Regions from separate parts of the Clostridioides sp. ES-W-0016-02 genome, predicted to be linked through region 1. Evidence: riboswitches for the same ligand, from Rfam matches in the RefSeq annotation. Region 1 holds a riboswitch; the other holds the start of a gene.
The links. Region 1 has a riboswitch for S-adenosylmethionine ahead of IC758_RS08385 (MetQ/NlpA family ABC transporter substrate-binding protein). Riboswitches for the same ligand answer to the same signal wherever they lie in the genome.
Positions count from the first base shown of each region.

Region 1 (5,858 bases):
AATCTAATACATACATGAACAAGGTTATGTTATTATATTAATAATTCAATGGATATATATTTATTATATAATCTCTCAGGAGTGGTTTAAATATTAAAATAAAATCTTCTAAAAAAACGTTTTTCTATTTTTGTTACTAATTATTGATTTTATCCGTATAAAACCTCCAGCATATGCACTAAAGAAAGAATGTAGAAATTGATTAAACAGACCCTTATTTCTCAACTAGTTTACATAAAAAATACTTTGCACAACAAAACTTGAAAAACATTTACAAGTGTATGGACTTATGAGTGATTATTTTATTAAGTATGATTATAAAAAACACATTGATATTTTCAATACCACCTACAAAGGAGAATGAACAACCTAGATTAATAACAATGAAAAAAAGGAAAAAGGTCACGATAGATTTTAGATTGCAGATTTTGAATAAAAATAAACAAACATTAAACTTGCAATAGCTATTATGATTATAGTATTTATATAGGTTCTAAAGTTTGTTAACAGAAACTAAACCTAGACCTATTGGAAAATTTGAAAAAATGATGATTTACAAAAATATGCAATGTCAAAAATAAACTATGTAGAATAAAATCTTCTATATTTTAAGTAATAAGAGAGTTTTATTAAGGTTTAATACACGTTATTTGAGAAAATGATTATACAATATTTTACTAAGTTGGTTATTAAAAATGTTTAGAAAATTTATTGAAGAAATCATATTAATTATTTATAACATATAAAAACCTAGTTAGCATAATTGTAGAATATCTGATAAACGTGAAAACATAGGGGATAGAGGTATTTTATGAAGAGATTTTTAAAGATAACTATCTTAGTTTTATTTGTTTTATTAATTTCTATAAGTTACATTTCTGTTCAATTAATTCACAACATTGGAGATTATGGAAAGTTGATTAATTATGTTGGTATTGTTCGTGGAGCGAGTCAACGTCTAACTAAATTAGAAATGAATTTTCAACCAAATGATGAACTAGTAGAATATATCGATGAAATTTTACATGAATTAAATACAGGACATGGAAAATATGGTCTAGTAGTCACTGATTGTAAAAAATATAACGAGTATTTATCTTTATTAGAAAGAAAATGGGAAAATTTAAATATTGAAATTAAAAAAGTAAGGATGGAAGAAGATAGTAGTCAGTTACTACAAACAAGTGAAGAATTTTTTAAGATTGCAAATGACACAGTATTTGAGATAGAACATTATTCGAAAGAAAAAAGCGATTACTTAATGACTTTAATAATTATAATATCAATTGTAGGTATAGTAGCATGGATTATATTGATTATGCAGTACAATAGAAGATTAATTAGACTTGAAAAATTAAATGTAGATTTAAAAAATATTGCATATAAAGATGAACTTACAGGAGCAAATACTATAGACAAGTTTAAGTTGGATGCAGAACAGTATATTTATAAACATAAAGACAAGAAATTTGCTATATTTTATATCGATTTTGAAAATTTTAAGTATATCAATGATATATTTGGATACGATTATGGGGACATGATATTAAAACGCTATTCTAATTTCATGATGGATGATATTGGAAAATATGAAACATTTGCAAGAGAGATTGCAGATAGATTTGTTGCATTAAGATGTTATGTAGATAAGGAAGCTTTACTAAGAAGACAACAAATTGTAGATGATAAGTTGATTAACATTACAGATGAAATTAAAAATAAATATAGTATTACTATTGTCAGTGGAATTTGTTGTATTGAAGATGTGAATGAAAAATTAAATATAGATGACTTGATAAATCGTGCAAATTTTGCACAAAAGACTGTCAAGAATAAACCTGGTACTAAGTATGCTTTCTATAATGAAAATATTCGCAAAAAAATGATTGAAGAAAATACCATTAAGAGTAGAATACATGAAGCACTCGATAGAAGAGAATTTGTTGTTTATTTTCAACCTAAAGTTAATTTACATAATCAAAAAATAGATTGTGCAGAAGCTTTAGTACGTTGGATGACACCAGACAAATGTGTGATATCTCCAGCGATATTTATTCCAATATTAGAAAAGGAATTTTTTATTAGCTTAGTAGACCAATATGTATTTGAAGAGGTATGCAGATGGATTAGAAAGAGATTAGATGAAAATGAACAAGTTGTTCCCATCTCAGTTAATGTTTCTAAGATTCAATTTTATAATGCTAAGTTTGTAGAAACTTATTCGCGTATACAAAATAAATATAATATACCTAAAAATACTATAGAAATTGAATTTACAGAAAGTGTTGCTTTTGAAAATCAAGAGCATCTTTTAGAAATTGTACATGACCTACATGAAAGTGGCTTTACTTGTTCTTTGGATGATTTTGGAAAAGGATACTCGTCTCTAAGTGTTTTGAAGGATTTACCATTTGATGTTTTAAAGCTTGACTCAATGTTTTTTAAAGAAAGTTTAAATAAAGAAAAAGAGAAGATAGTAATAAAAAATATTATACATATGATAAAAGAGTTAAATATTATAACTGTTGCTGAAGGTATTGAATATAAAGAACAGGTTGAGTTTCTTAAAGAGATTGGGTGTGATTTGGTTCAAGGGTTTGTCTTTTATAAACCAATGCCAATATTAGACTTTGAAAAAATATTAGATGAAGAAACTGTTTATAGTTTATAATAGTTAAAGTATATTTTAATATATACTAATCTAATAAAGTGCTTATAATATAAGTGCTTTATTAATTTTGTTAAATATTTAAAATGTACAGTGATACAAATATTGAGAATAACATCAATACATAATATACAATTTTATTTAAATAATTACATGAAAACTATAAATTCTTATAAGGTTTTATGTGAGGTGTAAATAATATAAAGTTATGTTTTAGAGAAGATGAACTTATTGATAGTGTTGATAGTGAATACATAAATAAAGACTATAAGTAGATTTACTTATAGTCTCTTAAACATTGTTATTTTTTCCCTGCAACCCATTTTAAGCCCCAGTTAAATTCATTATCCATTTCTCTATGTCCTTTAAAGTATTTAACTACTTTTTCAACACTAAATGTTTCATCATTTACATTTTCTATTAATGCTATTGAACACATATTATAGCCATTTTTATGCTCATCAAGCTTAACCACTAAATCAGAATCTTGTTTTTGTTTAATAGTTACAACTCCGTCAGCTTCTGACCAATTAGCCACACCTTCATAAATAAAAGCATAAATCAATATTCTTTTTATTTCTTTTATCTTGTTACCATTGATTCTTATATTTTCGCCTTGTGTATTGCTTCCTGTTCGGTCATCTCCATCTAGTTGAGCAAAAGGAGGATGTTCTAAATTGCCAAAGGAATTGCCTAACGCTTGAACAGCACCTTTTACACCATTTTTCATTTCAAACAAGCAACCTAAATCTAAATCTATATTACTATTTCTTAGAGCTCCAAAAAAGCCCTTTTTTTGTACTTTTTGATTCCAATTTAGATTAACTAAAATCTCACCTAAATCGGTATTTTCTTTTTTTGTAAGATTTATTTTTTGTCCTTTTTTCAATTCTATAGCCATAGTAATCTTCCTCCACAAACATAGATTTACTTAAATGGTAGCACTTAACAAGTCAATATTCAACAAGATTACAATAATAATATTAAAATTATACTAATTCTACTAAAAAACAGGAATTACAATTCCTTTGTATTTTTCTTCAATTAAGTTTCTTGCTTTATCTGATGTAAGAACTTCTTGTAGAACTTTAATTTTTTCACTATCTTTATCTTCACTTCTAAATGCTAAAAGATTAGCATATTCATCATTTACCGGTGCTGTGTAGATTCCATTTTTCTTAGCATCAAGACCAGCAGGTACTGCGTAAGTAGTGTCTATAAATGCAGCAGTTACATCTGGAAGAGAAGATGGTATTTGAGCAATATCTAATTCTTTGAATTGTATGCCCTTTGGATTTTCAATTATATCTTTAGGACTAACTAAATTATTTTCTTTAGGTAAAGTTAAAAGTCCTATACTTTCAAGATATCTAAGGTCTTTAGAACAAGAAGATGGATTGTTGCTTATTGCAATTGTATCTCCCTTTTTAAATTCATCAACAGATTTTATTTTGTAAGAGTAAAGTATCGCTGGGCATACATATAGTTTAGTTCCTGCCATTATTTTATAACCTTTAGCTTTAACAGCTTCTTTTAGATAAGGTTCATGTTGAAATAGATTTGCATCAATTTCGCCATTATTTAAAGCTTCATTTGGAAGTATGTAATCGTCAAAGTTCTTAACTTCTAAAGTATAACCTTTTTCTTCAATCAGTGGTTTTAGTTCCTCTAACAACTCTCCACCTGGAACTAAAGTAGCACCAACAACAATTTTTTTATCGTCTTTAGATTTTGAACATCCAACTACAGATAAAGTAAATACTAGACATAATAACAAGCTTAATAATTTTTTGAATTTCATAAAAATTCCCTCCTGAATATAATTGATTAGTTAAAAATAAAATACCCTCTTTTTATCACATCGTGAAAATAAAATAAGCCTGAGTGTAAACTCAGGCTTTAAAAGCTAATTTAAACTCATCTTTCAGTACAATACTGCAGGATTTAGCACCAATGTATATTAAAAAATATACTGGTTGCTGGGTTTCACAGGGCCAGTCCCTTCACCACTCTGGATAAGAAGTATTAATTTTTAATTATGTTATACATATTAGCATGATTTTTTGTATCTGTAAACATAATTTTATAAATATTTTAAAGTTTTTGTTATTTCTATTTAACACCCAAAATTCCAGAAACTAAAATATTAGTATCAGCACCCAAGAAATAGTCATTTATTTCAATATCATCTAAAATAGCTCTCAATGAATTCTCCTCATGCTTTGTACCAATAAGTTTATCTTCTACAAAAGATACATCACACTTCCCAAAGAAATCTCCAAAAAACTTTATACTAGTTATTATACCTTTATCAACATTTAAATTAAATTCTACATTTCCACCAGCATATTTTAATTCATTTGAAAGAGAGTATTTTGGTGAATTACCAAAATTCCAATCCCAAGTTTCATATTTTGATTTAGTAAGTTTTTCTATTTCTTCTATGTCATATTTACTTAGAGAGTAATTTGTATTACCAGTATTTGTTGAAGAAAGATAATTCATTATAGCATCTTTAAACTCAAGTATATCCATATCAGACTGTAAATGTTCGCTTATATTGGTTACACGAGACTTTACAGATTTTATGCCTTTACCTTCAAACTTTATGGGTTTTACTTTTAGTGCATTTGAAAGGTCATTTATTTCAGATGAAAATAAAAGTGTCCCATGATGCATCACTTTATTTTTATAGTTATGTTGAGCATTTCCAGAGAATTTTTTACCTTCTATAAGAAGGTCATTTCTTCCAGAAAACTCAGCATTGACATCTAAGGTTTTAAGCAAGTCTATTATTGGTTGAGTGAATCTTCTGAAATCACTAAAGCTATTATTATTACAAGCTATAAATGTAAAGTTTATATTTCCTAAATCATGAAATACAGCTCCTCCACCAGATTGTCTTCTAACAACTGGTATTGAATGTTCTTTTATATATTCTAAGTTTATTTCAGAAAGTGTATTTTGATTTTTTCCAACGATTATAGAAGGTTCATTTCTCCATAAAATAAATAAATCTTCGTCAAAGTTTTTAAGTAGATATTCTTCCATTGCTAAATTAAAATAAGGGTTTGTTTTTTCATTGTAAATTAATAACATTAAAGTAATTCCTCCATATAATTGATAAAATTTTTTTAGCTGATTTTAGTACAATTATTTTTATAATTCGACAATAATATAAAAAATCCTT
Region 1 is NZ_CP061361.1:1,738,711-1,744,568, forward strand. It holds gene IC758_RS08375 (putative bifunctional diguanylate cyclase/phosphodiesterase) at 812-2,671, shown strand; gene IC758_RS08380 (TerD family protein) at 2,970-3,569, opposite strand; gene IC758_RS08385 (MetQ/NlpA family ABC transporter substrate-binding protein) at 3,672-4,469, opposite strand; SAM riboswitch class I at 4,583-4,690, opposite strand; gene IC758_RS08390 (lipoate--protein ligase) at 4,781-5,767, opposite strand.

Region 2 (5,858 bases), 1.6 Mb from region 1:
TAAGAAATATATTATATAATTATAAATAGCAAAAGAATAATACTCTCAAAACATTTATTTTCTCTTGATTAAAGCGAGATTTTTGTATATGCTTTATTATAGGAGTATTAATAAATAGGCTTATAATATAATCTAATATATAAATGAAGGAGTTGAAAAAATGGCTGGAGCTGATATAGGCATAGATTTAGGTACTGCAAATGTACTTGTTTATGTTAGTGGTAAGGGAATCGTTTTAGAAGAACCATCTGTTGTTGCAATAGACAACAGAACAGATTCTGTTTTAGCTGTAGGAGAAGAGGCTAAAAAAATGATAGGAAGAACACCAGGAAATATAGTTGCAATAAGACCTTTAAGAGATGGTGTAATTTCAGATTATGATGTAACTGAGAAGATGTTAAAATCTTTTATAGATAAGATAGTTGATAAAAAGGGATTTGGAAGATTTTTCATGCCTAGAATTATGGTATGTGTGCCAACAGGTGTTACAGAAGTAGAAAAGAGAGCAGTAGAGGATGCTACTAGACAAGCTGGGGCTAGAGAAGTGTATATCATAGAAGAGCCAATAGCAGCAGCTATAGGAGCTGGTGTAGACATATCACAACCTAATGGTAATATGATTATAGATATTGGTGGAGGAACTGTAGATATAGCCGTAATATCACTAGGGGGAGCAGTTGTAAGTGAATCTATAAAAGTTGGCGGAGACCGATTTGATGATGCTATAGTTAAGTACATGAAAAAACAACATAATCTTCTTATTGGAGAAAGAACCGCAGAAAAAATTAAGTTTGAAATTGGTTCTGCATTTAAGAGAGAAGAAGAAAAGTATATGAAAATAACAGGAAGAAATCTGATTACAGGTCTTCCTAGTTCTATAACTATAAACTCAGCAGAAATGTTAGAAGCCCTTAGAGAATGTGTTGAACAAATAGTTGTTGCAACTCATGCTGTTTTAGAAAAAACACCACCTGAATTAGCAGCAGACATAGGTGATGTTGGTATAATAATGACTGGCGGAGGCTCATTATTATATGGATTAGATAAGATAATAGAACAGAGAACAGGAATAACTGTTACAATAGCAGATGAACCACTATCTTGTGTTGCGAAAGGAACAGGGATTGCTTTGGGCTCAATAGATTTACTTGAAACAGGTGGGTCTTTCAAAAGAAAATAATTAGGAGAGTTTAAAATGTTAAATATAGATGAAATAAAAGAACTAATACCACATAGATATCCATTTTTATTAGTGGACAAGATTACAGAGTTAGAAGTTGGAAAAAGAGCTGTTGGTATAAAAAATGTAACAGTTAATGAACCATTTTTTCAAGGTCATTTTCCAAATTACCCATTGATGCCAGGAGTGCTGATAGTAGAAGCTCTAGCACAAGTGTGTGGAGTAGCAATGATGTCTTTGGAAGAAAATAAAGGGAAATTAGGTGTATTTGCTGGTATTGATAAAGTTAGAATCAAGAGAGAAGTAAGACCAGGAGATACATTGACTATGGAAGTTGAAATGACAACGCTTAGAAGAAATATAGCAAAAGCAGATGCTAAAGCTTATGTTGGTGAAGAACTTGTCTGTAAAGGTGAGTTAATGTTTGCTCTAGTAGAAAAATAAAATTTTTAAAAATGAAAAGCATTAAAACAGAAGAATAAATATCAAAATAAAAAGGTAGATAATTTGGAGTATTTATTAAATTAAATACTCTATAGTATCTACCTTTTTAATACAAAAAATTTTATCAGTTACCTTATATAAGATTTAAGTAGATACCAATAGTGCTAAGGCTATTGTTTCAGCTAAGTCTAGTATAAAGCTAAGACGTATATTATTAAATGAAAGTCTGTTATTTTCATCAATTTTATCTACAATCCCTACTATAGAATAATTTCCTATTTGAGGTAGTTTTTTTCCCACACCTTTTCCGGGCAGGATAGGTCCTTCTCTAATCTGTATATTGCCTATGTTACTCTGTGACCCCAAGCAAGCATCTATAGCCAAGAAGTTACCTTGCATATGTGTATTTTTTATAGTATCTAAAGACTCATATATATTTAAGGCGTGAATAGGGTTATCTAGTGTACCGTAAACGGGGTATTTAAATTTACTGTTTTTAAGTATTGTTCCAACTAAAGGGCCTAAAGTATCACCTATAGCCCTGTCTGTTCCTATGCAAACAACAATCGTATTTTCATTAATTATGGTTTTGAGAACTGAACTTAGCATCTGTATAACATCATCATCGCTGTAATTTACTTTAGCTAAATACAATAGGAACACCCCCTTCAAAAAAATATATGAATAAAAAACACTAAAAAGACCTAACTTTAAATTTCAGATAGAGATAATATTTTATTTGTCTCACAAAAAAAGTAATGGCAAAAATATGGCTAAAAATCTTGACAAAATTTTAAAAAAATAGTAAGCTAATAAAGTAAAATAAAACTTAAATCTTGATTACCTTATCAAGAGCGGCTGAGGGATAGGCCCTGTGAAGCCCAGCAACCACCCAAATGGGAAAAGGTGCTAATTCCTACAAGACAAAAGTCTTGAAAGATGAGGTCAGTTAATTAGTATGCGATTACGATTATTAACCTCTTCTTATAAGGAGAGGTTTTTTATTTTGAGTAAAATTTCTAAGAATTGAAGATAAGGTAAAACCTATAATAAAAATTAAGAATGAATAAGGAGGAACAAAAATGGCAAGACATTTATTTACGTCAGAATCAGTTACAGAAGGACATCCTGATAAGATATGTGACCAAATATCAGATTCAATATTAGATGCATTGTTAGAAAAAGACCCACAATCTAGAGTAGCTTGTGAAACTACAGTAACAACAGGCTTAGTTTTAGTAGCTGGAGAAATAAGTACATCTGCTTATGTAGATATACCTAAATTAGTAAGAGAAACAGTAAAAGAAATTGGATATACAAGAGCAAAATATGGATTTGACTGTGACACTTGTGCAGTTATAACTTCTATAGATGAACAATCTGGAGATATAGCTATGGGAGTTGATGAAGGTCTAGAAAGTAAGACTGGAGAAGAAATAGAACAAGAAATAGAAAAAGTAGGAGCTGGAGACCAAGGTATAATGTTTGGATTTGCATGTAATGAAACTCCAGAATTAATGCCACTTCCAATATCATTAGCTCATAAATTATCAAGAAGACTTACAGAAGTTAGAAAGACAGGTTTAGTTGATTATTTAAGACCAGATGGAAAAACTCAAGTTACTGTTGAATATGAAGGAAATAAAGCTGTAAGAGTACATACAGTTCTTATATCAGCTCAGCATTGTGAAACAGTATCAAATGATAAGATAAGACAAGATTTAATTGAGCATGTTATAAAATCAGTTATACCAGCTGAATTACTTGATGAAGATACTAAAATTTATATAAACCCAACAGGCAGATTCGTTATAGGAGGACCTCAAGGGGATACAGGTCTTACAGGAAGAAAAATAATAATAGACACTTATGGTGGATATTCTAGACATGGTGGAGGAGCTTTTTCAGGAAAAGACCCTACAAAAGTTGATAGATCTGCTGCTTATGCTGCTAGATATGTTGCTAAAAATATTGTTGCGGCTGGACTTGCAGATAAATGTGAGATAGAACTTGCATATGCTATAGGTATAGCTAGACCATTATCTATATTTATAGATACTTTTGGGACAGGTAAAGTTTCAGAAGAGAAGCTTGTTGAACTAGTAAACAAACACTTTGATTTAAGACCAGGAGCAATAATAAGAGATTTAGATTTAAGAAAGCCTCTTTACAAAAAGGTTGCTGCTTATGGTCACTTTGGTAGAACGGATATAGATTTACCATGGGAAAGAACTGATAAAGTAGAACAATTAAGAAAAGATGCATTAGGTGAATAATGCTTAGATAAGAAGCTGCTAGAATGTAATTTTAAAATTACGTTTTAGCAGTTTTTTATTTTATGATTAAATATATTTAATAAATACTAATTTTCAATCATATAATAAATAAACATTATTTAGTGAGATTAATATATTTCATTATATAATATTGCATTAAATTAATACATAGTAGAAGGAATATGTTAAAAACTGGTTAAGATTTCGTTAAGTAATGTTAAATAATTCAAAAAATATTGAAAAGCATCAATAATACAACTAATATAGTCTTAATAAACTTACATTAAATTTTACTTATTAAAAAATTTATTTTATTTAGGAGGGAGTAGTGTGTATGTCGGATAAAATAAACATCAAAATGGTTATAAGTTTTGCTGGAGCATATGTAGCGACTGTAATAGGTTCTGGATTTGCAACTGGTCAAGAGATAGTACAATTCTTTACGTTTTATGGGTATGCTGGAATTATAGGAGGAATAATATCTATGGTATTATTCTCATGGTTTGGAGCAGAAGTTATAGAAAAAGGGAGAGAATTAAAGCTTAAAGAACCAATAAAGATTTATCAGGTATATTGTGGAAAATATCTTGGTACATTTTTTGAGTGGTTTGGACCATTGTTTTTGTTTGGTACATTAGTAATAATGATTGCAGGAGCAGGAGCTACATTATCAGAGTATTATGGTCTAAATCCATATGTAGGTAGAATTGGTATGGCAATCGTTTCCCTAATAACTGTATCTCTAGGTTTGACAAGGCTTTCAAAGATACTAGGTAATATAGGTCCTATAATAATAATATTTACACTTTTAGTAGGAGCAATTAGTCTATTTAGTAATATTGGTGCTTTATCAAATGCAGGAGCTATAATTGATAGTCTAAACGTTAAAACTGCTACATCAAATGGATATTTCTCAGGTGTACTTTATACTTGCTATAATGTAATAATAGTAATAACATTTTTAACTGGAATGGGAGCTTCAGCAAAAAATAAGAAAGATGCTGTATGGGGAGGTATAGTAGGTGGAGTAGCCCTTATGGCAGCTGCTATAATGATGAATCTAGCATTACTTTCAGATGTAGGAAATATATACACAAAAGAAATACCAGCTCTTTATTTAGCTGACAAGATATCTCCAATTATAGGTATTTTATTCTCAGTAGTACTTTTATTAGGAATATATACTACAGCTGTACCATTATTATGGTCAGTAACTAATAGATTTGTGGAAGATGACCATCCTAAATTTAAAATAATAACAGTAGTAGTAAGCATATTAGCATGTATAGGAGGATTATTACCATTTGATAAGCTTGTAGGGACATTATATCCATATACAGGTTATATGGGAATTTTAATTTTACTATGTATGCTTTATCGAAGAATTACCAAAACTGAAGGATACAAGGAAAATAAATCTGAGGTAAATTAATATCAAAATAAATTTGTGAAATTTAATCTATGTTTTAGAAGTAAGCTGGTTGAAATAAAATAATTATTTATATATGGTACCTTTACTTTAAGGTACCATATTTTTAGGGTGCAGATTTTTTTTGTTTCTGATAAAATGTATAATAGTTAGAAATTAAGTTAAGTATAAAAATATAGAAAAATTTTCTGATAGAATCCTATCATAGAACTTAATATATTTAAGTATACTAACATACGAACGGAACAATTATTAGTATTTTTAGGAGATAAAAATGGAAAAATTAGAAGGAATGATAAGTGAGATAGTCTTTAAAAATGAAGATAATGGCTATACAATAGCTCATCTGGTAAATGAAAATGATGAAATTGTTGTTGTAGGATGTATGCCTACTTTAGCAATGGGAGAGAGTATAGAGGTTGAAGGTAAATGGGTAAACCACAAAATTTATGGAACTCAATTTGAAGTGAATAGTTTTATGCCAGTGACACCATCATCTTTGGAAGGAATTTATGTTTACTTATCTTCT
Region 2 is NZ_CP061361.1:179,437-185,294, forward strand. It holds gene IC758_RS01215 (rod shape-determining protein) at 161-1,180, shown strand; gene fabZ (3-hydroxyacyl-ACP dehydratase FabZ) at 1,196-1,624, shown strand; gene yyaC (spore protease YyaC) at 1,769-2,278, opposite strand; SAM riboswitch class I at 2,467-2,570, shown strand; gene metK (methionine adenosyltransferase) at 2,707-3,900, shown strand; gene IC758_RS01235 (hypothetical protein) at 4,235-5,332, shown strand; gene IC758_RS01240 (ATP-dependent RecD-like DNA helicase) at 5,604-5,858, shown strand, end outside.
Region 2: another riboswitch for S-adenosylmethionine. It lies ahead of metK (methionine adenosyltransferase); the one in region 1 lies ahead of IC758_RS08385 (MetQ/NlpA family ABC transporter substrate-binding protein).